DNA from 2 places in the Streptomyces sp. NPDC051218 genome. Region 2 is predicted to be linked to the other one. Evidence: riboswitches for the same ligand, from Rfam matches in the RefSeq annotation. Region 2 holds a riboswitch; the other holds the start of a gene.

The links. Region 2 has a riboswitch for cyclic di-AMP ahead of ACIBCK_RS32055 (M23 family metallopeptidase). Riboswitches for the same ligand answer to the same signal wherever they lie in the genome.
Positions count from the first base shown of each region.
Region 1: linked by a shared signal. The riboswitch ahead of ACIBCK_RS13150 (M23 family metallopeptidase) and the one ahead of ACIBCK_RS32055 (M23 family metallopeptidase) in region 2 are both predicted to bind cyclic di-AMP.

Region 1 is NZ_JBITEU010000003.1:480,696-495,803, reverse strand. Features, by position in the region: gene ACIBCK_RS13170 (CobW family GTP-binding protein) at 1-810, shown strand, start outside; gene ACIBCK_RS13165 (DNA topoisomerase (ATP-hydrolyzing) subunit A) at 811-3,264, opposite strand; gene ACIBCK_RS13160 (M16 family metallopeptidase) at 3,507-4,853, shown strand; gene ACIBCK_RS13155 (pitrilysin family protein) at 4,850-6,235, shown strand; cyclic di-AMP (ydaO/yuaA leader) riboswitch at 6,456-6,618, shown strand; gene ACIBCK_RS13150 (M23 family metallopeptidase) at 6,631-7,434, shown strand; gene ACIBCK_RS13145 (GntR family transcriptional regulator) at 7,648-8,334, shown strand; gene ACIBCK_RS13140 (HPr family phosphocarrier protein) at 8,477-8,758, opposite strand; gene ACIBCK_RS13135 (GNAT family N-acetyltransferase) at 8,969-11,791, shown strand; gene ACIBCK_RS13130 (DUF5998 family protein) at 11,834-12,430, shown strand; gene ACIBCK_RS13125 (alkaline phosphatase family protein) at 12,430-13,623, shown strand; gene ACIBCK_RS13120 (thymidine kinase) at 13,699-14,349, shown strand; gene ACIBCK_RS13115 (NCS2 family permease) at 14,358-15,108, opposite strand, start outside.
Region 2 is NZ_JBITEU010000011.1:396,868-411,975, reverse strand. Features, by position in the region: gene ACIBCK_RS32090 (AfsR/SARP family transcriptional regulator) at 1-2,977, opposite strand, end outside; gene ACIBCK_RS32085 (asparagine synthase-related protein) at 3,131-5,230, opposite strand; gene ACIBCK_RS32080 (MFS transporter) at 5,931-7,388, shown strand; gene lhgO (L-2-hydroxyglutarate oxidase) at 7,531-8,733, shown strand; gene trmB (tRNA (guanosine(46)-N7)-methyltransferase TrmB) at 8,939-9,730, shown strand; gene ACIBCK_RS32065 (PrsW family intramembrane metalloprotease) at 9,822-11,198, shown strand; gene ACIBCK_RS32060 (aldo/keto reductase) at 11,195-12,139, opposite strand; gene ACIBCK_RS32055 (M23 family metallopeptidase) at 12,281-13,369, opposite strand; cyclic di-AMP (ydaO/yuaA leader) riboswitch at 13,381-13,527, opposite strand; gene ACIBCK_RS32050 (PP2C family protein-serine/threonine phosphatase) at 13,730-14,884, opposite strand; tRNA gene ACIBCK_RS32045 (tRNA-Met) at 14,989-15,062, opposite strand.

The sequences.
Region 1 (15,108 bases), on a different contig from region 2:
CTGTATCTGGACAAGCTTGCTCAGCCCTCAGCCCGGATCGACCTCATCGTCATCGAGGCCAGCGGGCTCGCCGAGCCGCAGGAGCTCGTGAAGATGGTCCTGGCCAGCGAGAATCCGCACATCGTGTACGGAGGGCTCGTCGAGGTCGTCGACGCCGCTGAGTTCGACTCCACCCGGGAGCGGCATCCCGAGGTCGACCGGCATCTGGGGATCGCGGATCTTGTTGTCGTCAACAAGGTTGACCGCGTCGCAGAGGGCGAGCGGGAGCGGGTCATCGGCGTCGTCCGCGGGTTCACCGATCGCGCGGCCGTGGTCGGAGCCTCGTACGGGCGCGTCGATGTCGAGATGCTCCTCGACCGCAAGCCCGTGGGGGAGCGGGTCGGACAGCTCTCGTTTGATGACCTGCACAGTCATCAGCAGGACGAGGGTCACCACGACCACCTGCACTCCGCCTACGAGAGCCTCTCCTTCTCCTCCGAAGTGCCCATGAGCCCCCGCCCGTTCATGGCCCTCCTCGACAGTCGGCCCGAGGGGCTCTACCGCATCAAGGGGTACGTCGATTTCGGCGCGGCCGACCCGCGCAACAAGTACGCCGTGCACGCCGTGGGGCGGTTCCTGCGCTTCTACCCCGAGCCGTGGGCACCGGGAGAGCCCCGGCTCACCCAGCTCGTCCTCATCGGGTCCGGCATCGACGTACAGGCTCTGGAGAAGGAGCTCGAGGCGTCACGTGAGTACGCCCCACAGGGCAGTGCCGATGAGCACAGCATGTGGGGCGTACTGAGGTACGTACAAGAGCCGCAGGGCGACTGACTACACCGGGCCCGCCACCGCGGCCACCGGCTTCGACAGGGAGACTCCCGAGCCGTCACGGCGCGGGTCGATCTCCGGCAGCTCCGCCGGCAGGCCGCTGCGCTGGGCCGCGAGCGGCGGCGTCGGGCCCGCCCACGCGAAGCTCAGGCAGTCCTCGCCCTTCAGGAACCGCTGGACCCGGACGCCACCCGTGGCACGGCCCTTGCGGGGGTACTGGTCGAACGGCGTGACCTTGGCCGTCGTCTGCACCGAGTCGTCGAGCGTGCCGCGCGAGCCCGCCACCGTGAAGACCACGGCGTCCACGGCAGGATCCACCGCCACGAAGGAGATGACCTTGACGCCGTCCGCGAGCTTGATGCCTGTCATGCCGCCCGCGGGCCGCCCCTGCGGGCGCACCTGCGAGGCCTGGTAACGGAGGAGCTGGGCGTCGTCCGTGATGAACACCAGGTCCTCCTCGCCCGTGCGCAGCTCGGCCGCACCGACGATCCGGTCACCGTCCCTGAGGGTGATGACCTCGAGCTCTTCCTTGTTGGACGGATAGTCCGGCACCACGCGCTTGACCACGCCCTGCGCCGTGCCGAGGGCGAGGCCCGGCGAGGACTCGTCCAGGGTCATCAGGCAGATCAGCTTCTCGTCCGCCTCCAGGGAGAGCAGTTCCGAGACGGGTGCTCCTCCGGAGAGGTTCGGTGCCGCGTGCGTCTCCGGGAGCTGCGGCAAATCCACTACGGAGAGGCGCAGAAGCCGGCCCTCGGACGTCACCGCGCCCACCTCGCCCCGCGCGGTCGCCGGGACGGCGGAGACGATCACGTCGTGCTTGACGCGCTTGGTGTCGCTCTCGGCGAGCGGGTCACCGTTGGCCGTACGGGCGAGGAGGCCCGTCGAGGAGAGGAGCACGCGGCACGGGTCGTCGGCCACCTGAAGCGAGACCGTGGGCGCCGGGGTGCTCGCGGACTCCAGGAGGACCGTGCGCCGGTCCGTGCCGAACTTCTTGGCCACGGCGGCCAGTTCGGTGGAGACCAGCTTGCGCAGCTCCGCGTCCGAATCCAGGATGCGGGTCAGCTCGTCGATCTCGGCGTTGAGCTTGTCGCGCTCGGACTCCAGCTCGATACGGTCGAACTTGGTGAGGCGGCGCAGCGGCGTGTCGAGGATGTACTGCGTCTGGATCTCGCTCAGCGAGAAGCGCTCCATCAGGCGCTCCTTGGCCTGCGCGGAGTTGTCGCTGGAGCGGATGAGGCGGATGACCTCGTCGATGTCCAGAAGGGCGACCAGAAGCCCCTCGACCAGGTGCAGCCTTGCCTGCTTCTTGCCGCGGCGGAACTCGCTCCTGCGCCGCACGACGTTGAAGCGGTGGTCGAGATAGACCTCGAGGAGCTCCTTGAGGCCGAGCGTGAGGGGCTGGCCGTCCACCAGGGCGACGTTGTTGATGCCGAAGGACTCCTCCATCGGCGTCAGTTTGTACAGCTGCTCCAGGACGGCCTCCGGGACGAAGCCGTTCTTGATCTCGATGACGAGGCGCAGGCCGTGCGAGCGGTCGGTGAGGTCCTTGACGTCGGCGATGCCCTGCAGCTTCTTCGAGCCGACCAGGTCCTTGATCTTCGAGATGACCTTCTCGGGGCCTACGGAGAAGGGCAGTTCGGTCACGACCAGGCCCTTGCGGCGCGCCGTCACATTCTCCACGGCCACCGTCGCGCGGATCTTGAAGGTGCCGCGCCCTGATTCGTACGCGTCCTTGACCCCGGACAGGCCGACGATCCGGCCACCCGTGGGCAGGTCCGGGCCCGGCACGAAACGCATCAGCGTCTCCAGGTCGGCCCCGGGGTGCTTGATCAGGTGGCGGGCGGCGGCGATGACCTCGCCGAGGTTGTGCGGCGGCATGTTCGTCGCCATGCCGACGGCGATGCCCGAAGCGCCGTTGACCAGGAGGTTCGGGTAGGCCGCCGGCAGGGTGACCGGTTCCTGCTCCTGGCCGTCGTAGTTCGATTCGAAGTCGACGGTGTTCTCGTCGATCGACTCCGTCATCAGGGACGTCGCGTCGGCCATCTTGCACTCGGTGTACCGCATGGCGGCCGGCGGGTCGTCGTTGCCGAGCGAGCCGAAGTTGCCGTGGCCGTCCACCAGGGGCAGGCGCATGGAGAAGGGCTGGGCCATGCGCACCAGGGCGTCGTAGATCGAGGCGTCGCCGTGCGGGTGCAACTTACCCATGACCTCGCCGACGACGCGGGCGCACTTCACATAGCCGCGGTCGGGGCGCAGGCCCATCTCGTTCATCTGGTAGACGATCCGGCGGTGTACCGGCTTCATGCCGTCGCGGGCGTCCGGCAGGGCGCGCGAGTAGATGACCGAATACGCGTACTCGAGGAAGGAGCCCTGCATCTCGTCGACGACGTCGATGTCGAGGATCTTCTCCTCGAACGACTCGTCGGGCTGCGGGGTCTTCGTGCTGCGGCGGGCCATCGCTGCTGCGGCTCCTTCTCGGTGTCTGCCAGGGCATCAACAAGATCTGACGCCGACCATCAACGGGATCTGACGCCGACCATTGTGGACTGTCCCACTGACAACGCCGACCACGACCCGGACTTCGACCACGACTACGCCGAGCGCGGAGCGGGAACTTCGCCGGTTGTCAGCACGCTTGCATACAGTGGCAGGACTGGCAGAATTTCCAGCTTTTCGCGATCGAAGGGACGTACATGCCCATGGGTCACACGGCCACAGCCGAGGCCGGCTCCGGCGGCCTGACAGCGACCGAGCACCGGCTGGCCAACGGCCTGCGCGTGGTGCTCTCCGAGGACCACCTGACCCCGGTCGCCGCGGTCTGCCTCTGGTACGACGTCGGCTCGCGCCACGAGGTCAAGGGGCGTACGGGCCTCGCGCACCTCTTCGAGCACCTCATGTTCCAGGGGTCGAAGCAGGTGCAGGGCAACGGCCACTTCGAGCTGGTGCAGGGCGCCGGCGGTTCGCTCAACGGCACCACGAGCTTCGAGCGCACCAACTACTTCGAGACCATGCCCACACACCAGCTCGAGCTGGCCCTGTGGCTGGAAGCCGACCGCATGGGCTCGCTGCTCTCCGCGCTCGACGAAGAATCCATGGAGAACCAGCGGGACGTCGTCAAGAACGAGCGCCGCCAGCGCTACGACAACGTTCCGTACGGCACGGCGTTCGAGAAGCTGACCGCCCTCTCGTACCCCGAGGGCCACCCCTACCACCACACCCCGATCGGCTCCATGGCCGACCTGGACGCGGCGACGCTTGAGGACGCGCGGCACTTCTTCCGTACGTACTACGCGCCCAACAACGCGGTCCTGTCGGTCGTCGGCGACATCGACCCGGAGCAGACCCTCGCCTGGGTGGAGAAGTACTTCGGGTCGATCCCCTCGCACGACGGCAAGCAGCCGCCGCGTGACGGCTCGCTGCCCGACATCATCGGCAAGGAGCTGCGCGAGGTCGTCGAGGAAGAGGTCCCGGCCCGCGCCCTGATGGCCGCCTACCGCCTCCCGGAGGACGGCACGCGCGCGTGCGACGCGGCCGACCTGGCGCTCACGGTCCTCGGCAGCGGCGAGTCGTCCCGCCTCTACAACCGTCTCGTGCGCCGCGACCGCACCGCCGTGGCGGCCGGGTTCGGCCTGCTGCGGCTCGCCGGAGCCCCCTCGCTCGGCTGGCTGGACGTGAAGACGTCGGGCGACGTCGAGGTCCCGGTCATCGAGGCCGCCGTCGACGAGGAACTCGCCCGCTTCGCGGAAGAGGGCCCCACCGACGAGGAGATGGAGCGCGCCCAGGCGCAGCTGGAGCGCGAGTGGCTCGACCGCCTCTCCACGGTCTCCGGCCGCGCGGACGAACTGTGCCGGTACGCCGTCCTGTTCGGTGACCCGCAGCTCGCCCTCACCGCCGTCAAGCGCGTCCTGGACGTCACCGCCGAAGAGGTCAAGGCGGCCGCGGCTGCCCGCCTGCGCCCCGACAACCGCGCGGTGCTCGTGTACGAGCCCATCGCCCCCGAGGCCGACGAAGCCACCGACGAGGACGAAGAGGAGGCGGCGAAGTGAGCGAGGCCGCAACGATGCAGTTCCACCCGCAGCCCCAGGCGGGCACCGCACGGCCGTGGGCCTTCCCCGCGCCCGAGCGCGCCACCCTGGACAACGGCCTCACCGTGCTGCGTTGCCACCGCCCCGGCCAGCAGGTCGTCGCCGTGGAGGTCCACCTCGAAGCCCCGCTCGAAGCAGAGCCCGCGGGCCTGGACGGCGTCGCCACCATCATGGCGAGGGCCTTCAACGAAGGCACCGACAAGCACTCCGCCGAGGACTTCGCCGCCGAACTCGACCGCTGCGGCGCCACCATGGACGCGCACGCCGACCACCCCGGCGTCCGTGTCTCCCTCGAAGTCCCGCTCTCGCGCCTCCCGAAGGCGCTCGGCCTGCTCTCCGACGCCCTGCGTGCTCCCGCCTTCGCGGACAGCGAGATCGAACGCCTCGTACGCAACCGCCTGGACGAGATCCCGCACGAGGCCGCGAACCCGGGGCGCCGCGCCGCCAAGGAGCTGTCCCGGCAGCTCTTCCCGGCGACCTCCCGCATGTCGCGCCCCCGCCAGGGCACCGAGGAGACGGTCACGGCCATCGACTCGGCCGCGGTGCGCACCTTCTACGAGAAGCACGTGCGTCCCGCGACGGCGACCGCCGTGATCGTGGGCGACCTGACCGGCGTCGACCTGGACGCCGTCCTCGCCGACACCATCGGCGCCTGGACGGGTGGCACCGCCGAGCCGCGTCCGGTGCCCCCGGTGACCGCGGACGACACCGGACGTGTCGTCATCGTGGACCGCCCGGGAGCCGTCCAGACGCAGTTGCTCATCGGCCGCGTGGGCCCGGACCGGCACGACCGCGTGTGGCCCGCGCAGGTGCTCGGCACGTACTGCCTGGGCGGCACCCTCACCTCACGCCTGGACCGCGTCCTGCGCGAGGAGAAGGGATACACCTACGGCGTACGGTCGTTCGCCCAGGTCCTGCGTTCCGCTCCGGACGGCAGCGGCGCGGCGATGCTCGCCATCAGCGGCTCCGTGGACACCGAGTCCACCGGCCCGGCCCTCGACGACCTGTGGAAGGTCCTGCGCACCCTCGCCGCCGACGGCCTCACGGACGCCGAGCGCGACGTCGCCGTGCAGAACCTGGTGGGCGTCGCCCCGCTCAAGTACGAGATGGCGGCGTCCGTCGCGGCCACCCTCGCCGACCAGGTCGAGCAGCACCTGCCGGACGACTTCCAGGCCCAGCTGTACCGCCAGTTGGCCGAGACCGGCACCGTGGAGGCCACCGCCGCCGTGGTGAGCGCCTTCCCCGTGGACCGTCTGGTGACGGTGCTCGTGGGAGACGCGTCGCAGATCGAGGAGCCCGTCAGGGCGCTCGGCATCGGTGAAGTGAGTGTGGTCACGGGGTGAGTGCGGGGTGCGCCTGAACTGAGTGATAGTCAGGACATATCGGGACCCCAGTGGCGGGAAAACGCTGCTGGGGTCCTCATATGTCCGAATTAGTATGGAGGTTACGTGTCTGACCTGTGGCGTGCGCTACAAAAGCTCTGATCCGTTTGTCGTTTGAAAGATGACCCGCTTAGCGTCTGGTCCGGCTGTTCGTCATGCAGTACGCCGCGCCCGCGGCACCGGACAGTCATCGCCGAGTCCCCGTACGGCGCGAGCCAGGGGAGCCGGGGACCCACATGTCCCTTGGGGTGAATCGGGAACCTCGCCGTGAGGTGAGGGACTCGTAGGAGACCTTCCTGCTCCGAACCCGTCAGCTAACCCGGTAGGCGAGAAGGAAGGAAAGGATCAGCCGCTTCATGGCGTTCACCCGTGCCACCGGGAAGCACCGTCGCCCGAGCCGCCTCACGCGTACGACCGCGAACGTGGCGGGCGTCGCCGCCCTCACCACCACCGGTGTCATCGGAGGCCTGGCCGCTCCGGCGCTCGCCGCCGACGACGCGGTGACTCCCCAGCACACCGGCCTCACCCAGGCGATCTCCGTGGGCGACTCGCTCGCCCAGAGCGTCGACGCGCAGGCCGCTGCCCAGCAGCAGGCCGCCGACGACGCCGCAGCGGCCAAGAAGGCCGAAGAGGCCGCCAAGAAGAAGGCCGAGGAGGCCAAGCGCAAGGCCGAGGCCGAGGCGAAGGCCAAGGCCAAGAAGGAGCGCGAGGCCAAGGAGCGTGCCGCGCGCGAGGCCGAGCGCAAGCGCCTCAACAGCTACGTGTCGCCGATCACCGGCTCGTCCATCTCCACGGGTTACCAGACCGGTGGCGCCATGTGGTCCTCCGGCAGTCACACCGGCGTCGACTTCCACGCCGCGTCCGGCACCTCGGTCCACGCGGTCGGCTCCGGCACCGTCGTCGAGGCCGGCTGGGGCGGCGCCTACGGCAACAACGTGGTCATCAAGATGAACGACGGCACGTACACCCAGTACGGCCACATGTCGTCCCTCGGTGTCACGGTCGGCCAGGCGGTCACTCCGGGCCAGCAGATCGGCCTCTCCGGCTCCACCGGCAACTCCAGCGGCCCGCACCTCCACTTCGAGGCCCGCACCGGCGCGGACTACGGCACGGACATCGACCCCGTCTCGTACCTCCGCTCGCACGGCGTCAACGTCTGATCCCGGAGATCCAAGGCGGTCGCACGAAGCGCACCTGATTCACCGAAAGCCCCGGCTCGTCGAGAGCCGGGGCTTTCGCCGTTCCCGTATCTCCGTTGGCCAAAAGTATCCCCGGATTTCGGCCGACCATCGGAAATTCGGCGGCTCTGCAATAGAGTCGCCGAACAGGCGTCGACAGACCGCGTTTCGCGGGGATTAAGGCGGAGGTCAGTCATGCGCATTCCCGCGCACTCGGTATGCACGGCCATCCGGGACGACATCGTCTCCGGTGTCTACGAACGGGGCGGCCGGCTCACCGAGGAACTGCTCGCGCGCCGCTACGGGGTCTCCCGCGTCCCCGTCCGTGAGGCCCTGCGCACCCTGGAGGCCGAGGGCTTCGTCGTCACGCGCCGGCACGCGGGCGCGTGTGTCGCCGAGCCCACCGAACAGGACGCTGCCGACCTCCTGGAGGTCCGCGCGCTCCTGGAGCCGCTGGGCGCGGCCCGCGCCGCACAGCGCCGCACGGAGGCGCACCTGAAGGTCCTGCGCGGCCTCGTCAGGCTCGGCCAGGAGCGATCGAGGCGCGGCCGGAGCGAGGATCTGCGTTCCCTGGGCGGCTGGTTCCACGAGACGCTCGCCCAGGCGTCCGGCAGCCCCGGCCTCACGGCACTGCTCACCCAGCTCCGGCACAAGATCGCCTGGATGTACGTGGTCGAGGCGTCGGCCGCCCCCGCGGAGGCCTGGGCGGAGCACGCCGCGATAGTCGACGCGGTCGCCCGCGGGGACGCGGAGCGGGCCCGTGCGCTCACCGCGCAGCACACGGAGCGGACGGCAGCCGCGCACCGGCCGCGGTTCGTGCGCCAGCTCTCCGGCGTGAGGGGTTCGCAACCTTCCGTAAACACAGCGGGTCTGCGCCTTTAACAAAGGCGCCGTATACAAAGAAGTGCATAGAAGTGCTATTGGGCGGGGCATTATTTCTGCTGCCCGAATAGCGGAAAGAAAACACTGAAGGGCCCACCCCTATTTCGGGGCAGGCCCTTCGGCGTATGAGTAACAGTCTTTATCAGACGGTCTCGGGAAGCTCCTCGAGGCCGTCCGCGACCAGCTTCGCCAGACGGTCGAGAGCGGCGTCCGCGCCCTCGGCGTCGGAGGCGAGGGTGATCTCCTCGCCACCCTGCGCGCCCAGGCCGAGCACCGCGAGCATGGAGGCGGCGTTCACGGGGTTGCCGTCAGCCTTGGCGATCGTCACGGGGACGCCGGCGGCGGTGGCCGCGCGGACGAAGATGGAGGCGGGTCGGGCGTGAAGGCCCTCGGCCCAGCCGACGTTGACGCGGCGCTCAGCCATGTGTTGCTGCCCTTCCAGATGTCTCACAGTTGTCTAGACCAGTGTCTCATGCCGTCGCGAGTGCTCCGCCGGCCGATCGTCCGTACCGTGCCGACCGATGGTCCGTCCTCCGTCGACCGTACGTCCTCGTGCCGCGGGGCCCTCGTCCCGCCTTCGACGTCTCCTAGCCTGCCCCGGCCATGGCGCCGCCGCGACCCGTACTCTGGGCCCATGCAGACCCCGTCGGACCGGCACGCATACCCCTCCCACTGGGAAGCCGACGTCGTCCTGCGTGACGGAGGCACCGCCCGGATCAGGCCGATCACTGCCGAGGACGCGGACCGCCTGGTCAGCTTCTACGAGCAGGTCTCGGACGAGTCGAAGTACTACCGCTTCTTCGCGCCCTACCCCCGCCTGTCCGCCAAGGACGTGCACCGCTTCACCCATCACGACCAGGTGGACCGGGTGGGTCTGGCGGCCACCGTGGGCGGTGAGTTCATCGCCACCGTCCGCTTCGACCGCATCGATGAACGCGGCATGTCCGCGAGCGCACCCGCCGATGAGGCCGAGGTCGCCTTCCTCGTGCAGGACGCCCACCAGGGCAGGGGAGTGGCCTCCACCCTCCTCGAACACATCGCGGCGGTGGCCAGGGAGCGCGGCATCCGGCGCTTCGCCGCCGAGGTGCTGCCCGCCAACACCAAGATGATCAAGGTCTTCACGGACGCGGGGTACCAGCAGAAGCGCAGCTTCGAGGACGGCGTCGTACGTCTCGAATTCGATCTGGAGCCCACCGACCGCTCCCTCGCCGTGCAGCGCGCCCGCGAGCAGCGGGCCGAGGCGCGATCGGTGCAGCGGCTGCTCACGCCGAAGTCGGTCGCCGTGATCGGCGTCGGGCGCACGCAGGGCGGCGTGGGGCGCAGCGTGCTCCGGAACCTGCGCGAGGCGGGCTTCACGGGGCGGCTGTACGCGGTGAACAGCGCGTTCGACTTCGAGGAGGGCGAGGGCGCCGAGGTCGACGGAGTGCCCGCGTACCGCTCCGTGCGGGACATCGACGAGACCGTCGAGCTCGCCGTCGTCACCGTGCCCGCCGAGCGGGTGCCGCAGGCCGTCGCCGAGTGCGGTGAGCGCGGGGTGCTCGGGCTCGTCGTGATCTCCGCCGGGTACGCGGAGAGCGGTCCCGAAGGGCGGGAGCGGCAGCGCGAACTGGTGCGTCAGGCGCGGTCGTACGGCACGCGTATCCTCGGGCCGAACGCCTTCGGGGTCATCAATACGTCGCCGGACGTGCGGCTCAACGCGTCGCTCGCCCCGCATCCTCCCGAGCGCGGCCGGATCGGTCTCTTCACCCAGTCCGGCGCGATCGGCATCGCGCTGCTTTCCGGACTCCACCGGCGTGGCGCGGGCCTGTCGACCTTCGTGAGCGCGGGCAACCGCGCGGATGTGTCCGGCAACGACGTCCTCCAGTACTGGTACGAGGACCCGGACACCGATGTCGCCCTCATGTACCTCGAATCCATCGGCAACCCGCGTAAGTTCACCCGGCTCGCCCGGCGTGCGGCGACCGCGAAGCCGCTGGTGGTGGTGCAGGGGGCGCGGCACAGCGGGATCGCGCCCACGGGACACGCGGTACAGGCCACGCGGCTTCCGCACGCCACGGTGTCGGCGCTGCTGCGCCAGGCGGGGGTCATCCGGGTCGAGACCGTCACCGAGATGGTGGACGCGGGGCTGCTGCTCGCGGGGCAGCCGTTGCCGTCCGGGCCCCGGGTGGCCATCCTCGGGAACTCCGAGTCGCTCGGGCTCCTCACGTACGACGCGTGTATCGCCGACGGGCTTCGGCCGCTGCCGCCGGTGGATCTGACCACCGGGGCCACCCCGGGCGACTTCCGGGCCGCGCTGTCCGAGGCGCTGTCGGACGACGCCTGCGACTCCGTGATCGTCACGGCCATCCCCTGGGTGGGGGAGGACGGGGCCACGGGGTCGCCCGAGGGCGAGGAGCTCGCCGCCGCGCTGCGGGCGGCGGCCGCCGGGTGCCCGGCGAAGCCGGTAGCCGTGGTGCACGTGGAACTCGGCGGCCTCGCCGAAGCGTTGGCTGCCGCGACCCGCACCAGGCCCGATGCCCCTGCTCCCCCCGCATCCGCGGGACGCCTGCCCACCGTGGAGACGACGACGGCGGTGCCGGACCCCGCCCATCGGATCCCCGCCTACCCCGCCGCCGAACGCGCCGTACGAGCCCTCGCCGAAGCCGTGAAGTACGCGCAGTGGCGGCGTGAGGCCAAGGAGCCCGGGAAGGTGCATGAGTACGAGGACATCGACGAGAGCGGTGCCGCCCGGCGGATCGGCGAGCTGCTCGCCGAGCAGGACGACCCGCGCGGCGCCACCCTCGCCCAGGACGACGCCCGCGAACTCCTCGGGCGGTACGGCATCGACGTACGGGACGCCCTGCCCGCGCCCGACCCGGGCGCGGCCGTGGCGGCGGCCCGCACCCTCGGCTACCCCGTGGCCCTCAAGACCACGGCCCCGCACCTGCGCCACCGCGCCGACCTCGGAGGCGTGCGGCTCGACCTGGCGGACGAGGAACAACTGCGCAGGGCCTACGCCGAATTGACCGAGGCCTTCGGCAAGCCCGCCGAGCTGCGGCCCGTCGTGCAGGCGATGGCGCCCCGTGGCGTCGACACCGTCGTCCGCGCGGTCATCGACCCGGCGGCCGGAGCGGTGCTCTCGTTCGGGCTCGCCGGCGCCGCGTCCGAGCTGCTCGGCGACACCGGGCACCGCCTTGTCCCGGTCACCGAACGCGACGCGGGTTCCCTGGTCAGGTCCATCCGGACCGCCCCGCTCCTCTTCGGCTGGCGCGGTTCCGCACCGGTCGACACCCCGGCCCTGGAGGAACTGCTCCAGCGGGTCTCACGTCTCGTGGACGATCACCCCGAGGTGGTCGCCGTCTCCCTGGAGCCCGTGGTCGTCGCCCAGCGTGGCCTCTCCGTGCTCGGCGCCTCCGTGCGGCTCGCGCCCCCGCCCGCCCGCAACGACCTCGGCCCGCGGGCCCTGCCGGGGTACTGACGCGGCCAGTGGGGCACCGTGCGCCCTCCGCCGGGTCGTAGGATGGACGGCATGGCAAAGACCGGTACGACGACCCAGGGGCTGCGCGCGGCGATCGAGCGCAGTGGCTACTACCCGGCCCTCGTGGCCGAGGCGGTGGAGGCCGCGATCGGCGGCGAGCCCATCGGGTCGTACCTGGTCCACCAGGAGACCGCGTTCGACGCGAACGAAGTGCGCCGGCATGTGACGGTCCTCGTCCTGACGGGCACCCGCTTCATCGTCAGCCACACCGACGAGCAGGCGGCCGACAGCACCTCCCCGACGCCGTACGCGACGACCTCCACGGAGTCGGTGAAAATCGGCCGGATCTCGTCGGTCGTCGTCAGCCGCGTCGTCGCCAACCCCGAGAAGTACGTTCCGGGCTCGCTGCCCCGCGAGGTCGTCCTGACCATCGGCTGGGGTGCCGTGTCGCGCATCGACCTGGAGCCCGCCGCCTGCGGCGACCCCAACTGCGAGGCCGACCACGGGTACACCGGCAGCTCCACCGCCGACGACCTCAGCCTGCGCGTCAGCGAGGCGGGCGACGGACCGGACACCGTGCGCCAGACCCTGGCCTTCGCCCAGGCGCTCTCCGAGGCGACCGCGGACACCACCCGCTGATGTCCCTGTCCGCCTGGGACGACGTGCAGCCGCTCGCCCTCGACTCCGCGCCCCTGCCCGAGTACGGCGCGGGCTCGCTCGCCGATCTGCTGCCCACGCTCGTCTCCCACCAGGGTGTCGAGGGCTTCGCGCCCGTGATCCCGGAGCTCGCCCCGGCCGACCGCAACTGCGTCTTCCTGATCGACGGCCTCGGCTGGGAGCAGCTGCGCGCCCACCCGGACGAGGCACCCTTCCTGACCTCGCTCATCGGTTCGTCCCGCGGCGGTACGGCACGTCCGATCACCGCCGGCTTCCCCGCCACCACCGCGACCTCCCTGGCCTCGGTCGGCACGGGCCTGCCGCCCGCCTCGCACGGCCTTCCGGGGTACACCGTGCGCAACCCCGCCACCGGCGAGCTGATGAACCAGCTCCGCTGGAACCCCTGGACGGACCCGCGCAAGTGGCAGCCGTACCCCACGGTCTTCCAGCAGGCGCACGCGGCGGGGGTGCACACCGCACAGGTGTCGTCCCCGACGTTCGAGCACACGCCGCTCACGAAGATCGCGCTGAGCGGCGGCAGCTTCCGCGGCCGGCTCTCCGGTGAGGACCGCATGGACCTCGCGGCCGAGCAACTGGGCGCGGGCGACCGTTCGTTGGTCTACACGTACTACGCGGAGGTGGACGGCAAGGGGCACCGCTTCGGCGTCGACTCCGACGCCTGGCGCGGCCAGCTCATGTACGTCGACCGCCTGGTCCAGCGGCTGGCCGAGCAACTCCCGCCGCGCAGCGCCCTGTACGTCACCGCCGACCACGGCATGCTCGACATCCCCTTCGACGAGCAGTCCCGCATCGACTTCGACGAGGACTGGGAGCTGCGCGCGGGCGTCGCCCTTCTCGGCGGCGAGGGGCGTGCGCGCCATGTGTACGCGGTGCCGGGCGCCGAGAGCGACGTCCTGACCGTCTGGCGCGAGGTGCTCGGCGAGCAGTTCTGGATCGCGAGCCGGGACGAGGCGATCGCGGCGGGCTGGTTCGGCCCGCCCGGCGCCGTCGACGAGCGGGTGTACGGACGCATCGGCGACGTGATCGCGGCGGCCCACGACGACGTGGCGATCATCGCCTCGGAGAAGGAGCCGAAGGAGTCGGCGCTGGTCGGCATGCACGGTTCGATGACCGCCGTCGAGCAGCTCGTACCGCTCCTCGAAGTACGCTCCTGAACAGACCGCCGACCCGCACCAGACCCGTACCTGACCCGGACCGCGTCCGCACGTCTCGAAAGGCCGCAACTCCCCATGCCCGAGCTGGTGTTCTTCTCCGGAACGATGGACTGCGGAAAGAGCACCCTGGCTCTGCAGATCGAGCACAACCGCTCGGCCCGCGGCCTGCAGGGGATGATCTTCACCCGTGACGACCGGGCCGGCGAGGGCAAGCTCTCCTCGCGGCTCGGCCTCGTCACGGACGCGATCGAGGCCGCCGACGACTTCGACTTCTACGCCCATCTCGTCGACCACCTCTCGCAGGGCGGCCGCGCGGACTACGTGATCGCGGACGAGGCGCAGTTCCTCGCGCCCGGCCAGATCGACCAGCTGGCACGGGTCGTCGACGACCTGGGCCTCGACGTGTTCGCCTTCGGCATCACCACGGACTTCCGCTCCAAGCTCTTCCCCGGCTCGCAGCGCCTGGTCGAACTCGCCGACCGCGTCGAGGTGTTGCAGGTCGAGGCGCTGTGCTGGTGCGGTGCCCGCGCCACCCACAACGCCCGCACCATAGGCGGCGCGATGGTCGTCGAAGGGGCCCAGGTCGTCGTCGGCGACGTCAACCAAGCGGCGGACGAGGTGGGTTACGAGGTGTTGTGCCGACGCCACCACAGGCGCCGGATGACGAGCGCCACGGCACATGCCGCGGCGCTCTCGCCCGATGTGTTGCCCGTGGCGTCCGCCTGACCGTCCGTTTACTTCACGCCGAGCAACTGCTCCAGCGGGTCGATGGCGAAGTAGACGAGGAAGAGGGCCGCGGTGCCCCACAGCAGCCAGTGGACCTCGCGGGCCTTGCCCAGGCAGGCCTTGATGGCGACGTACGAGATGAAGCCGGCGCCGATGCCGTTGGTGATGGAGTACGTGAACGGCATGACCGCGATGGTCAGGAACGCCGGTACCGCCAGTTCGTAGCGGTCCCAGTCGATGTGCTTGACCTGGGTCATCATCAGGAATCCGACCGCGACGAGCGCGGGCGACGCGGCCTGCATGGGCACCATGGTCAGGACCGGGGTCAGGAACAGGGCGAGGGCGAACAGGCCGCCGGTGATCAGGTTCGCGAAGCCGGTGCGGGCGCCTTCCCCGACACCGGCCGCCGACTCGATGTACGTGGTGGCGGAGGACGACGAGGACGCGCCGCCGACGACGGCCGCGGCACCGTCGATGAGGAGCACACGGCCGAGGCCGGGGACCTGGCCGCGCTCGTCGAGGAGACCGGCCTCGGCCGTGACGCCGACGATGGTGCCCATCGTGTCGAAGAAGTCCGACAGGATGAGGGTGAAGACGAGCAGCACCACCGTGAGGACGCTCACCTGCCCGAAGGAGCCGAACAGGTCGAAGTCGCCGAGGAGGGCGAAGTCGGGGGCGGCGACGGGCTTGTCGGGCATCGAGGGCGCGGTCAGGCCCCACGACTTGACGTCGGCGATGCCGTTGACGATCACGGCGAAG
Region 2 (15,108 bases):
GGCCCGACTCGGCGGCCACCACCTTGGCCTCGAGGCCGTGCAGCGCCGCGATGAACTGGGGCGGCGGCGTGCCACGCTCGGCGTCGACGCGGGCCGCCTCGAACAGCGCGCGGGCCTTGGCGGCCTCGCCGTCGTCCAGCGCCATCAGGGCCTGAAGCGTCCGGATGAACGCCCACGAGTCCGACACCCCGTACCGGTCGGCCTCGATGCCCGCCTCGTGGAGGGCCTTCGCCGCCAGCTCGCGGTCGCCGTCGCGGTACGCGATCTCGGCGAGGCGGGCGATCAGGAAGGGTGTCTCGGCGTAGGCGCCCACTTCGTAGGCGAGCCGCAGCGCTTCGTCGTACTCGATGCGTGCCTCCGCGTGCAGGCAGCGCGCCATCGCGGCCTCGCCCGCCGCACTGGAGACCTGGGCGCGCATCCAGCGGTCGCCCGCGCGACTGCTCAGCTCCCGCAGCTCAGCGAGATCCTCGTCGACACCGGAGAGGTTGCCCGGGGCGTCGACGGCCTGGTGCGTGCGGAACATCAGGCCGACGCCGATCTCCCAGTCACCGCCGTATCTACGGCAGTTGGCGACCACGTTGTCCAGGCCGGGCCTCGCCGCGTCGGGACCGTCCAGGAAGTACGCGGTGAACGGCCAGATCAGCCCGGGGAAGCGGGCCGCCGCCGGCACCGGCTGTGCGAAGGCGTTCCGCAGCCGCCGGACGCTCGCGCGGTCGTCCTCACTCGTCAGGGCCTCCGTCGGTTTCGACTCCGCGATCAGGAAGAAGTGCAGCAGCCGCAGGCTCATCCAGGGCCAGTGGAGCGGGTCGCCCGTGTCCTCGGGGATGCCGTCGGGCCCGTCGGGCGGCATCGGCGGTGCGAGGCGCAGGATGCCGGCGACCCAGCTCGCGCCCTCTCTGCGGTAGTTCCGCATGGACCAGAACCAGCCCACACTCAAGGCGATGGCCAGGGCGTCCTCGCTCTCGCGGGACTCGATGGCGCGCTGCAGGGCCGCACGGATGTTGTCCAGCTCCGTCTCCAGGCGCTGGATCCACGGCAGTTGATCGGCCGAGCGGAGCAGCGGCTCGGCCTCTTCGACCAGCGCACGGACGTACGCGGTGTGGCGGCGGCCCGCGGCGGCGCGGAGCTCGGGGGTCTCGGCGGCTCGCTCGGTGGCGTACTTGTGGATGGTCTCCAGCATGCGGTAGCGCATGTCGCCCCTGGACGTGGGCTCGGCGATGAGCAGCGACTTGTCCACGAGGGCGCCGATGAGGTCGGCGGCGGGTCCGGTGCAGACCGCTTCGGCCGCCTCGATGTCCCAGCCGCCCGCGAAGACGGACACCTCGCGCAGCACCGTCCGCTCGGGCTCGTCGAGCAGCTCCCAGGACCAGTCGACGACGGCCCGCAGGGTCTGCTGGCGGGGCAGGACCGTGCGGCTGCCGCTGGTGAGGAGGCGGAAGCGGTCGTCGAGACGGTCGGCGATCTGCCGGGGGGAGAGCAGGCGCAGGCGGGCCGCGGCCAGCTCGATGGCGAGCGGGAGGCCGTCGAGACGGCGGCAGATCTCGGCGACGGCCTCGGCGTCCCCCTCCGGGCTGAAGTCCGGGCGCACGGCTGTGGCGCGCTCGGTGAAGAGGCGGTGCGCCGGGTCCGGCGGCAGGGGTTCGACGGGGCGGACGAACTCGCCTGGGACGCCCAGGGGTTCGCGGCTGGTGGCGATGACCGTGAGGTCCGGGCAGTGCGTGAGGAGCGTCTGGGCCAGCTCGGCCGCGGCGCCGATGACGTGTTCGCAGTTGTCAAGGAGCAGGAGCAGGCTGCGCGGGGCGCAGTACTCGACGAGCAGGGCGGCAGGGTCGTCCTGCGTGACCGTCATCTCGCTGGTCATCAGCGCGGTCTCGCGCAGACCCAGGGCGCTGACGACAGCTCCCGGAACCGCCTCGGGCCGGTCGAGCGGGGCGAGCTCGGCCAGCCATGCCTGCGGATGCCCGGCGGCGGCTTCCTCGGCGAGGCGGGTCTTGCCGGAGCCGCCCGGTCCGGTGAGGGTGACCAGGCGGGCTCGTCTCATGTCTGAACGGATGGCGGCGAGTTCGGGTTCCCGGCCGACGAAGGAGGTCAGGCGGGGCCGGAGGTTACCTCTCCGCTCCGGCCGCGCGTCCCCGTCGGTGGTGAGCACGGCTGGCCCGGCTGCCGCGGCCGGTTCGCCGGGGTCGACCAAGAGGCCTGGGTCGCCCGGGTCGCCCGGGTCGCCTGGGTCGCCTGGGTCGCCTGGGTCGCCTGGGTCGCCTGGGGCAAGCAACTCCGCGTGCAGCGCTCGCAGTTCCCGCCCCGGGTCGGCGCCGAGCCCCTCGGCGAGCGTGCGGCGCGCGTTCTCGTACGCGGCGAGGGCGTCGGCGCCGCGGCCCGCGTCGCGCAGGGCGCGGATCAGCAGGGCGTGCAGCGCCTCGTCGTACGGCTGGGCGGCGGTGAGCCCTTTCAGCTCCGGTACGAGGTCGGAGGCGTGGCCAAGGAGCAGCCGCGCCTCGATGCGGGCGCGGGTCGCCTCGGCGCGCAGCGCTTCGGGGCGGGTGGCCGCGCTGCGGTCGGGCAGATCGGCGAGGGCGGGGCCGTGCCACAGGGCGAGTGCCTCGCCGAGGGTGCGGGCGGCTGACGCCGGGTCGTGCTGTTCGAGGGCCGACCTCCCCTCGCGTACGAGACGTTCGAAGCGGTGCAGGTCGATGTCCTCGGGGGTGGCGGTGAGGCGGTAGCCGCCGGGGTCCGAGGCGATGGCCGCCTTGCCGAGAGCGCGTCGGAGGCGGCCGACGAGGGCCTGGAGGGCGGCGGGAGCGTCAACCGGGGGCTCGTCCTCGGCCCACACCTCGGCGATGAGGGTCTCCACGGGGGCGGTGCGGTCGGCCCGGAGCGCGAGGGCCGACAGGAGCGCGCGGAGTCTTCGGCCCCCCACGGGCAGGGACACCCCTTGTTCGTCGTACGCCTCGGTGGCGCCCAGGATTCTGTACCGCACGGGGTCATTCTCGCCGTCGGGCCGGGGTGGGGCGCGGGGGTTTTCATTTCCCCGACCCCGCCCCTTCCCGAAAACCCGCTGCGCGGGGGCCTTGGGCGCCGTCATCACCGGCTCCGCCGAGTTCGTCCTCGAACGCCGGACGGGCTGAACTTCCTACCGCCCCGCCCCCAGAGCCCCCCTCTGCGGTGCGACGCTCCCCGTAGGGACAGCTCGTTGCCGCGCGGGGGTGCCCGTCCAGCATGTTCCCCTGCGGGACAGCAGGCGCCGTAGCCACAGCTCTGTGGAGACCAGGTCCGCCAAGCCGTCCAGCGGTAGTGGCTCTCCCTCTGCCGCCGCCCGCAGCGCCTTGCGGACCACGCGGGCCTCCACCAGGCCCGCCTGAGCGAGCAGGGGCGTGTCGAAGAGGGACAGGAGGTCGTCCACCGCCACCCGCAGGCCCGTCCGCGCCGCCGCCTGGGACGACGCGTGGGACGGAGCACCCCAGCCGGACGGCAGTTCGGCCACCCCGGCCCCTTCGAGGACCGTACGCAGGATCGCCGCGCGCGCCCCCGGCTGGACGCGCAGGGCGACGGGGAGCGCGCGGCAGGCCCGGACCACCTGGTTGTCCAGGAAGGGCGCGTGCAGACGCTGGAAACGGACCTCGGCGGCCTGTTCCAGGACGCGCAGGTCGGCCGCGTGCCGGGCGAGCGCCGCGCGGGCACGGAACTCCCCGGGGCGCTGGCCGGGCCCCGCGCCGGGACGCCCGGTCAGGTCCTGGAGGCGAACCGATACTTCAGCGAGGGCCTCGCCCGTCAGCCAGCGCGCCGCGGGCCCCGGTCTCGCCCACGCGAGAGCGGCGAGGGACGCCCCCACCGCCCCGCCCGGCTCGTCGAAGCGGCGCTGGAGGAGACGCTCGGCGAGCGAATCGACGCCCGCGCGGTAGGACATCCGGGAGAGCTTGCGCGCGGCGCCGTACACGCGCGCGGGGACCATGACGGAGCCCGGGGAGCCGTCCGCCTTCGCCAACGCCGCGACAGGGCGCACCAGATGGCGCCGTCTGCGGTCCATCAGGAGGTCGGCGAGGCGGGCCGGATGCGCGTCGAGCACCTGCCGCGCGCCATACCCCGTGAAGTGGTCCGCGCTGCCCGACGAGAGCCGCGCACGGTGGCGCTGGGCCGTGACGAGGGTGGCGCTCGGCTCGTCCGTCAGAGGGCCGTCCAAGTCCGCGTACGGGAGGGCCTCTTCGCCGGCGGCGACCACCACGTGATGCAGGCGGGGATTGGCCGCGATGGCGCCCGCACGCTCCAGCTCGGCCTCGCGGCCTTTGATCGCGAGGTCGTTGAACGTGACGGCGAGGAGCCGCTCCCCCGCGCCCGTGCCGTGCCCGAGGACGGTTCCGGGCATCCCCGGGAGGCCCGCCGCGAGCAGCGCGAGCGTGCCGGACGCGGGCCCTCCGGAGAGGTCGGCCCCGATGCCGGGCACCGGCATCCCGCGCGCCGCGCGCCGTTCGGCGGGGCCCATGCCGGGCACGGGACCGGGGTCGACCTCCGAGGCTCCGGGGACGTGCCGCGGGGCGCCGAGCCGTGCGCGTACGGCCTCCACGAGGGCGTCCCGGACGCCGTCCACCGCGGCGGTGGCGTCGGCGGCGGGCGCGGCGACCGCGAGGGACGCCACGTGCTCGTACCCGGCGATCTCCCTGGCTCCCGCGCGCAGGATCAGCGCGTGCCCCGGTGGCACACGGCGCACGCCCTGGTAGGGCGTCGAGTCCTGTAGTGCCTCCGGCACATCGGGCGCCGCAAGGAGCGCCGCGAGGTGGCCGATGTCCAGGTGGGCCTCGATGAGGTCGGCGAGCGGCAGCGCGGCCGTCGCGTAGGCGGTTCCCGCGGCCCAGGGGGTGTAGAAGACGGGGCGCGCGCCCGCGAGGTCGCCGGCGACCATGACGCGCCGCCCGATCTGGACCACCGCGGTGTAGCTCCCGGACCACGCGGTCAGGTGCCGCAGGGCGCCGCCGCGGGCCGCGAACAGACCGACCCTGAGCTCCTCGTCGCTCGCCCCGCAGGTGCCGAGCACCGCGATGCGCGTCTGCGCGTCCGCCTGCACCGTGCGCACCTCGTCGGCGCGCCAGTCACCCACCGCCCACAGCGGATCCGGGTCGCCCCAAAGGAGTTGGGAGCCCACGGGGTGAACGGTCTCGCCGTTCTCACCGGTGGCCCCGGCCGAGCCCACCACCGAAGGCTTCGCGGCAGTGCTGCTCCACCCCACCAACCACCGCATCGTTGCCTCCACAGGCTGTGGACAACCAGTGCATCGAAGAACTGGGGTCCCATGCTGCCACGAAGGAGGCGCGCGGGAGTGGCTACGGGGGTGCTCACGCTCCCGTTAATCTGCCCCGGGGGAACGGTACTTGAAGGGCGCGACCATGCCCTTTTCGTCCTGCGGGGGCGCACCGCCCCGGCCTCCGGAGAGGCGATTTTCGGCCAAATCGGCGGATGAAGCTCGCGTGCCGGAACCGTAAAAGGCAACACACAGTCCGGGAGGCGGCGTTCGCCCCCCGGACTGGTCCGCCGCCCGCGGGGATGAAGGCGGCGGTGTCCCCCAGCCCGCTGACTCCAGCGCAGCGGGCCGACCCACGCACCGTCAATGGAAGCGCTCCCCTTATGGCCGGTGAAGAGCGCACACGCAGGCGCACGGCCACACACCCGGAGCACACCCCGCCACTCCCCCGCTCACCTACCGGCAACAATCTCGCCATACGGAACTACGCCTCTTAACGCTTGGGATTCGGCGAACTACGCTGTGTGTGCTGATGTTTTCGCGGAGGCATATACCTGGGGGCTCGGCCAAATGCTCTTGCGGCCGAGGTTCCGGGCCACGGCGGTCGTAGTCGCGGACGCCGCTGCCCCCGGGGGAACGCAGCACGAATGCCGCGCGGTCAAGCCATCGCACGGCAGCCGTCTGTGTCGAGGGGTGGCGCATGTCCAGGGAGCAACGCGGGCCGAACGAAAAACTCGGCACCGTTCTCGCCCTCGCGGGAATCAGCAATGCGGGACTCGCCCGCCGGGTCAACGACCTCGGCGCACAACGCGGGTTGACGCTTCGATACGACAAGACGTCCGTGGCCCGGTGGGTGTCCAAGGGCATGGTGCCGCAGGGCGCCGCCCCGCACCTCATCGCCGCGGCCATCGGGCAGAAACTCGGCCGCCCCGTTCCGCTGCACGAGATCGGGCTCGCCGACGCCGATCCCGCGCCTGAGGTGGGTCTCGCCTTCCCGCGCGACGTGGGCGCCGCGGTGAAGTCGGCGACGGAGCTGTACCGCCTCGATCTGGCGGGCAGGCGCGCGGGTACCGGCGGCATCTGGCAGTCGCTCGCCGGCTCCTTCGCGGTGAGCGCGTACGCGACTCCGGCCTCGCGCTGGCTGATAACCCCGGCCGACAGCTCGGTCGCCCGCGACGTCATCCTGGACGAGCCCCGCGAGCTGGTCCATCCCGATGACGGCGCGAACAGCGGGCATCCGATGAAGGTCGGCCACAGTGACGTGGTGAAGCTGCGGGAAGCCGCCGAGGACGCCCGGCGCTGGGACTCCAAGTACGGGGGTGGCGACTGGCGTTCGTCGATGGTCCCGGAGTGCCTGCGGGTCGAGGCGGCGCCCTTGCTGCTCGGTTCGTACTCGGACGAGGTGGGCCGTTCGCTCTTCGGGGCCTCGGCCGAACTGACCCGCCTGGCGGGGTGGATGGCCTTCGACACCGGCCAGCAGGAGGCCGCCCAGCGTTACTACATCCAGGCCCTGCGCCTGGCCCGCGCGGCGGCCGACGTCCCCTTAGGGGGGTACGTCCTTGCTTCCATGTCCCTCCAGGCGACCTACCGCGGATTCGGCGACGAGGGCGTCGACCTCGCGCAGGCGGCCCTGGAGCGCAACCGCGGTCTGGCCACCGCGCGCACGATGAGCTTCTTCCGCCTCGTCGAGGCACGCGCACACGCGCGCGCCAACGACGCGCAGGCGGCGGGAGCCGCACTCCGGGCGGCCGAGGGCTGGCTGGAGCGGGCCAGGGACGGCGACAACGACCCCTCATGGCTCGGTTTCTACGGATACGACCGCTTCGCGGCGGACGCCGCCGAGTGCTATCGCGACCTGAAGGCACCCCGCCAGGTGCGCCGCTTCACGGAGCAGGCGCTCAAGCGGCCGACAGAGGAGTTCGTCCGCTCGCACGGCCTGCGGCTCGTCGTGTCGGCGGTCGCGGAGCTGGAGTCGGGGAACCTCGACGCGGCCTGCGAGCAGGGCACACGCGCCCTTGAGGTCGCCGGACGCATCTCGTCCGCGCGGACCACGGAGTACGTGAAGGACCTGCTGCACCGCCTGGAGCCGTACGGGGACGAGCCGCGGGTGGTGGAGTTGCGCGAGCGGGCCCGGCCGCTGCTCGTGGCCCCCGCGTAGCCCGCCCCCCCATGCGCCGCGGGAACCCGTGCACCGCCGGATCGGCAACAGCATTTACGCCCCCTGTAACCCTGCGGTCCTCATCGGGTTTGAGGGCGTTGTCAGTGGCGCAGTGCACTATCGGGGTGGGAGGTGATGCGGGATGGTCCGAGCCGTGGCGTACGACTGCGACGTGCTGGTGATCGGCGGCGGGATCGTCGGTCTGTCGACGGCGTATGCCATCACGCGCGCCGCTCCGGGGACGCGGGTCACCGTCCTGGAGAAGGAGTCCGGCCCCGCCAGGCACCAGACGGGCCGCAACAGCGGGGTGATCCACAGCGGGATCTACTACCGCCCCGACTCCCTGAAGGCGCGGTACGCCGTGCGGGGCGCCGCCGAGATGGTCAAGTTCTGCGCGGAGTACGGCATCGCGCACGAGGTCACCGGCAAGCTCATCGTCGCCACGGAGCGCTCCGAGCTGCCCCGCCTGCACGCACTCGTCCAGCGCGGCAGGGAGAACGGCATTCCGGTGCGGGAGCTGGGCCCCGCCCAGATCGCGGAGTACGAACCGGAGGTGCGGGGCCTCGCCGCGATCCAGGTCGGGACGACGGGGATCTGTGACTACGGCTCGGTGGCGGAGCACCTCGCGGACGCCTCCGGGGCCGATGTCAGGTACGGGGCGGAGGTCGTCCGCATCGACCGGCGCGAGTCGCTCGGGGTGGCCGTCCGCACGGCCGACGGCTCGGTGGTGCGGGGAAAGGTCCTGGTCAACTGCGCGGGACTGCAGTGCGACCAGGTGGCGATGCTGGCCGGCGACGACCCCGGGATGCGGATCGTGCCCTTCCGGGGGGAGTACTTCGACCTGGCGCGGCCCGATCTCGTGCGGGGCCTGGTGTACCCGGTCCCGGACCCGGCCTTCCCCTTCCTCGGGGTGCATCTGACGCGGGGCATCGGCGGCGGGGTCCACGTGGGTCCGAACGCCGTGCCGGCGCTGGCCCGTGAGGGGTACGGCTGGGGTGTGGTGCGGCCGCTGGAGGTGGCGGGGACGCTGGGCTGGCCGGGGGCCTGGCGGATGGCCTCGCGGCACTGGCGGTACGGGGCGGGGGAGCTGCGGCGCTCCTTCTCCAAGGAGGCGTTCACCTCGGCCGTGCGGAGGCTGCTGCCCGCGGTGACCTCGGATGATCTTGTGCCGGTGGCGGCGGGGGTGCGGGCGCAGGCCGTCTTGCGTGACGGGACGCTGGTGGATGACTTCCTCATCCGGGAGGGGGTGCGGGCGGTGCACGTCCTGAACGCACCTTCGCCTGCGGCGACGGCTTCGCTCCCTATCGGGCGGGCGGTGGCTCGGCGGGTGCTGGCGCTGCTGTAGGGGCGGGCCCTGCGGGGCTTTCCCCAATCCCGCCCCTTCCCGAAACTGGGGGCTCCGCCCCCAGACCCCCGCTCCTCAAACGCCGGAGGGGCTAATTTTCCCGCCCACCCACCCGATTGCCCCGCAGCGGAATTCGTACAAGGCCCTCGCGCCGAGCGGGTTTTCGGGAAGGGGCGGGGTTGGGGACAGATAAAATCCCCCCACTGTGTCTGAGTCAGCCGCCACCCCCAGCAGCCCCCGCCCCTCCCGCCCGAAGGGCGAGCCCCGTTTCCCCGACGGGCCCTCGCCCGACCCCGCGGGCTCACACTTCGAGCGAAGGATCCGCAGCTTCCAGCCCCGCAGGAGCCGCGTCACCACAAGCCAGGCGGACGCGCTCCAGCGGCTGTGGCCCAAGTGGGGCCTGGACATCGACGGACAGCGCGTGCTCGACCTCGCCGACCTCTTCGGAGGCGGCGGCGAGCTCCCCGTCGTACTGGAGATCGGCTTCGGCATGGGCGAGGCCACCGCCCAGATGGCCGCCGACGACCCGGACACCGGCATCCTCGCTGTGGACGTGCACACCCCGGGCCAGGGAAACCTCCTCGGCCTCGCCGAGCGGAACGACCTCACCAACATCCGCGTCGCGAACGGCGACGCCGTCATCCTGCTCCGCGAAATGCTCCCGCCCGCCTCCCTCGACGGCCTCCGCGTCTACTTCCCCGACCCCTGGCCCAAGGCACGGCACCACAAGCGCCGCATCATCCAGCCCGACTTCCTCGACCTCGCCGCACCCCGCCTCAAGCCCGGCGCCCTGCTGCACTGCGCGACCGACTGGGAGCCGTACGCCGAGCAGATGCTGGACGTGCTCACCGCGCACCCCGCGTTCGAGAACACCCAGGCCGACGGCGGGTACGCGCCCCGCCCCTCCTTCCGCCCCCTCACCCGCTTCGAGGGCCAGGGTCTGGACAAGGGACACGTCGTCCACGACCTGCTGTTCCGCCGGACAACCGGCGAGTAGGGCCGAGACGGCCGACGCCAGGACTGCGATACCGGCCACCCGGCCCGAGGCACCGTCGCGGCCCACCCCCGTCCCTCGTTAGGGTCAACGGGTGGCCACCCCTTCTCCGCACCCGTACCCGACGCCCCCCGCAGGGCCCGCCGGGCTGCGGCACGCGCGCTGGTGGCAACGCCGGGCGATACGCGCGGCCGCCCTGGTCATCCTGCTCGCCCTGTCGGGCCTCGTCATCCTGGCCCTGGTCAGGGAACAGACCGGCACCGAAGGCTTCCTGGTCGGGCTCGGCCTCGCGACGCTGCCCGTGCCGCTCCTGGTGGCCGCCTTCCGCTGGCTGCAACGGGTCCAGCCGGGCCCCTGGCGGAATCTGCTCTTCGCCTTCGCCTGGGGGGCCTGCGCCGCCGCCCTCATAGCCATCGTCGCGAACAGCTTCGCGACCCGCTGGATAGCCACCGCCACGGCCGACCCCACCAGCGCGGACACCCTCGGCGCGACGGTCATAGCGCCGATCGTCGAGGAGAGCGCGAAAGCCGCGGCCGTACTGCTCGTCTTCCTCTTCCGCAGACGCGAGTTCACCGGCATCGTCGACGGCGTGGTGATCGCCGGAGTGACCGCGACCGGCTTCGCGTTCACCGAGAACATCCTCTATCTCGGCAGCGCCTTCGGCACCGACCAGCTCAACGGCGGCACCGGGCTCGCGTCCGTGACGGCGGCGACCTTCTTCGTGCGCGTCGTGATGTCGCCCTTCGCGCACCCACTGTTCACCGTGCTCACCGGCATCGGCTTCGGCATCGCCGCCCTCAGCGCCGACCGGCAGAACTGGCGCCGCGTCCTGCTCCCGCTCGGCGGACTGCTCCTCGCGATGGGCCTGCACGCCCTGTGGAACGGCTCGGCCGGCTTCGGGGACTACGGCTTCTTCGCCGTGTACGCGACGTTCATGCTCCCCGCGTTCGGACTGCTCACCTGGCTGGTGATCTGGATCAGACAGCGCGGCCTGCGCATCGTGCGCGCCGAACTGCCCGCGTACGTGATCGCCGGCTGGCTCACCGCGCCCGAGCCGTACGCCCTCGGCACGATGCGCGCCCGCACCCTCGCCCGCGACTACGCCTCGTACACCCAGGGCAAGGCGGCGGCGCGCACGGTCGCCCAGTACGAGACGTACGCGACGTCTCTGGCGCTCCTGCGTCACCGCGGGCGCCGGGGCCGCGCGGGCGGCGACTTCGTCGTACGGGAGCGGGAGTTGCTGCACGCGCTGTGGGAGCGCCGCGAGGCCGCCCGGCCCGCCCTGGCCTACGCGGCGCAGGCGACGGCACCGGTGCCCGTACCGATGCCGCCTCCCTACGGATACCGGCAGCCGCACGGACACCAGCAGCCGTACGGATATCAGCAGCCCCATCCCCAGCAGCCGCCGTACGGATATCCGTACGCCCAGCCGGCGATGCCCTACCCCGCGTACAACCCCTACCGCGGCTAGGCGGAAGCCGCCGTGAGCGCCGACACCTCGGCCTCCGTCAGTTCGAGCTCCCCCACCGCGAGCAGCGCGGGCAGCTGTTCGACCGTACGGGCCGACGCGATCGGCGCCGCCACCGTCGGCTGCGCGGCGAGCCACGCGAGGGCCACGGTCGCGACCTCGGCGCCGCGCGCCTGGGCGACCTGGTCGAGGGCGGCGAGCACGCGCAGGCCGCGGTCGGTGTCCAGGTGCTTGCCCGCGCCCTCGGCCCGCGCGCTGTCGACCTGCGCACCCGGGCGGTACTTGCCGGTCAGGAAGCCGGAGGCCAGCGCGTAGTACGGGACGGCGGCCAGGCCGGAGCGCGAGGCGACCTGCTCCAGCGGTCCCTCGTACGTGTCGCGCGAGACGAGGTTGTAGTGCGGCTGGAGGACCGAGTAGCGGGCGAGGCCCTCGCGGTCGGAGAAGTCGAGGAACTCCTGGAGCCGCTCGGGGGTCACGTTCGACGCGGCGATGGCGCGCACCTTGCCGGACGTCACCAGCTCGTCGAGGGCGCCGATGATCTCCTCGACGGGGACGGTCGGGTCGTCGTAGTGCGTGTAGAAGAGGTCGATGTAGTCGGTGCGCAGGCGGCGCAGCGACTCCTCGACACCGGACTTGATGGTGTTCGCGGACAGGCCCTTGTAGTCGGGGTGGGCGCCGACCTTGGTGGCGAGCACGACGTCGGAGCGGTTGCCGCGCGCGGCGAGCCAGTTGCCGATGACCGTCTCGGACTCGCCGCCCTTGTTGCCGGGCACCCAGGCCGAGTAGACGTCGGCGGTGTCGACGAAGTTGCCGCCCGCGGCGGTGTAGGCGTCGAGCACGGAGAAGGACTGCGCCTCGTCGGCCGTCCAGCCGAAGACGTTGCCACCCAGGGCGAGCGGGAAGACCTCGAGGTCGGACGAGCCAAGCTTGCGGAGAGAAGTCATACGGGGCTCAACGCCTGTACGGACCACGGAATTCCGCCCAGCGGGATGCCGATTCCATCCGGGCACGGGCAGTGGGTACGCCGAACCGGCAGCCCTGGCGCCGGGGGGTTGGCGCCAGGACCGCCGGGGTTCGGGGTTACCTCAGAGGGACTGGCCCTTGCCGCGCAGCCACGCCGCCGGGTCGACCCCGGTGGAGTCGCCGCCCGGGTGGACCTCCAGGTGGAGGTGGGCGCCGGTGACGTTGCCGGTCGCGCCGACGCGGCCGATGGTCTCGCCGGTGGTGACCTTCTGGCCCGCGCTGACGTTCATCGAGGACTGGTGGCAGAGCCACAGCTCGGTGCCGTCGTCGAGTTCGAGGATCGTGCGGTAGCCGTAGGCCCCCGCCCAGCCGGCCTCCTTGATGGTGCCGGAGTGGATGGCCTTGATGGGCGTGCCCGTGGGAGCCGCGAAGTCCAGGCCCGTGTGGTAGCCGGAGGACCACATGGAGCCGGGCTGACCGAAGGTGCCGGTGAGCGTGTACGAGGCGACGGGAAGGGTGAAGCTCTTCGCGAGCTTGGCCAGGCGCTCCGCCTCGGCCTTCTTCTTCGCGGCGGCCTCGGCCTTCTTCTTGGCGGCTGCCTTCTCGGCGGCGATCTTCTTCTCGGCCGCGGACTGCTTGGCGGCGGCCTGCGCGGCGGCCTCCTTGACGGCTGCTTCTTCGGCCGCCTTCTGGACGGCGTCGTCCGCCTGGTCCTGCTGGTTCTCGGCCTGCTCCATGATGCGGGCCCGCAGTGCCTCGCCCGCGTCCGTGGTGCCCTGCTCGGCGTCGGCGGTGCTGACTCCGGCGGCGCTCAGGGGCGCCGCGGCCACGGCCACGTTCTGGCCCGCGGCGGCGGAGTTGTCGGAGTCGTCGGATATCAAGGACCCCACGCCCGGAAGCGACTTGGCCTCCGGCAGCGAGTCCGTGACGGCCGAGAGGTCCGGCATCTCGATGGCCACCGGGGGCTTGCCGCCCTGCGCGGTGGCGATGCCGCCCGCGCCGACGGCGGCGATGACGCCTACGCCGAGAACCGTGGAGCTGCGGGCGAGCCCGCCACCGCTCCGCTTGTGGACGCGGTGCCTGCCGCGGACGGGACGGATGGACTCCTCGGTGGGATTCCATTCCTCCCAGGAAGAATCATCGTCGTACCCACCGAAATCGTCGTCGTTCGGTACGTACACGCCTTGGGGGGCAGGGCGGTTGGACGCCACTGGGGCGCACTCCTTTCCTTCCTTCTCGCCTACCGGGTTAGCTGACGGGTTCGGAGCAGGAAGGTCTCCTACGAACATCTGGCACGGAGGCACAGATGCCCGATTCACCCCAATTAGTGGTTCCCCGGCTCCCTTTCGGGATTAGGCGCGTGCGCGCGGAGCCGACTCGAGTGACGGCTGGGACGACCGCGCTGCGTTATCGAACGTTAATAGACAGCAGGGTCGTATTCCAAGCTGTTCCGACTGATCGTTAACGGCTTTGGCCCGTACTTATCGGGACACGGGGGTCCGGAACGGGGCGAGTTGACCCCACTTCTTCACGCACCGGAGCTTCACATCTCCTTGACAGTGCGTCAGTTGTTATGCGGAGTGGTGTCCTTCGGTCACGGCTGGTGACATCGGCCGCCGCACCGCGAGCAGTGCCATGTCGTCGGTTGCTCCGCCGCCGGTGTGCCGCCGCACCTCCTCGACGAGTGTCGCCAGGAGCGCGTCGGGTCCGTGGGGCCCCGGGAAGATCCGGCCGCCGAGCCGGGCGGCGGGGTTGTAGAACTCACCCCGGACGTCACGCGCCTCGGAGAGCCCGTCGGTGTAGAGCAGCAGCATCGCCCCCGGCGGGAACTCCGTCTCGTCCGCGCGGTCCGGCCAGGCACCCAGTTCCCCCATCCCGAGCGGCAGCGCGGGCTCGGTGGCGGCCAGGACGCACAGCCGCCCGTCACCGCGCAGGAGCAGCGGCCCCGGGTGCCCGCGGTTGATCAGACGCACCAGACCGTCGCCGTGCGAGATCTCCGCGAGCACGGCGGTGGTGAACCCCTCGAAGGCGTCGAGCCCGTCGCGCCGCGTGCCCTCCCGCGCGAGGGCGCGCTCCAGGCGCTGCGCCACGGCCTCCAGCGTGGACTCCTGCTCGGCGGCCTCCCGGAACGCCCCGATCACGACGGCGACGGCCGCCACCGCGCCCATTCCCTTGCCCCGTACGTCGCCGACGATGACGCGTACGCCGTGCGGTGTGTCCTGCACGGCGTACAGGTCACCCCCGATGAAGGCGTCGGCCTCCGCCGCCTCGTACCGCGCCGCGACGTCGAGGCCGCCGATCCGTGGGTCCGGCTGCGGCAGTACGGCGCGCTGGGCGGCCTCGGCGATGGAGCGGGCGGAGGCGAGCTGTTCGTCGCTGCGGCGTACGACACGGTTGATGAGCACGGCGAGGACGGCGACGGTCACCACCGTGATCAGCTCGGTGACGGCCTCCACGTCGGTGGTGGTGTCGTTCTTGAAGTGCAGGGCGAGCACCGCGGCACAGGAGCCGACGCCGATGAGGGCGGTGCTGATCAGCGAGTAGAAGGGCGCCGCGACGAGCGGGGCGGCGGTGAAGAGGGGCACGGCGGTGAACCTGGGCGGGGTCGACACGTCGTAGACGACCCCGACGACGATGAGCAGCAGGGGAAGAGCCCGTACGAGCGCCCGCTCGTGCCGGACATCGGGACGCTTGCCGCCCCCGCCACTTCCTCCTCGCTGCCCCACTCACTCAGGGTTCCCGGAGCGGCGGCTCGGGGCGACCGGTGTGGGCCGAGCGGGGTACGCCGAAGGCCCGGATCCATTTCTGGATCCGGGCCTTCGGTCTTCAGTAGCGGGGACAGGATTTGAACCTGCGACCTCTGGGTTATGAGCCCAGCGAGCTACCGAGCTGCTCCACCCCGCGCCGTTGAATGCAACTCTACGCCATCAGAGGGAGTGAAAGCGAACCG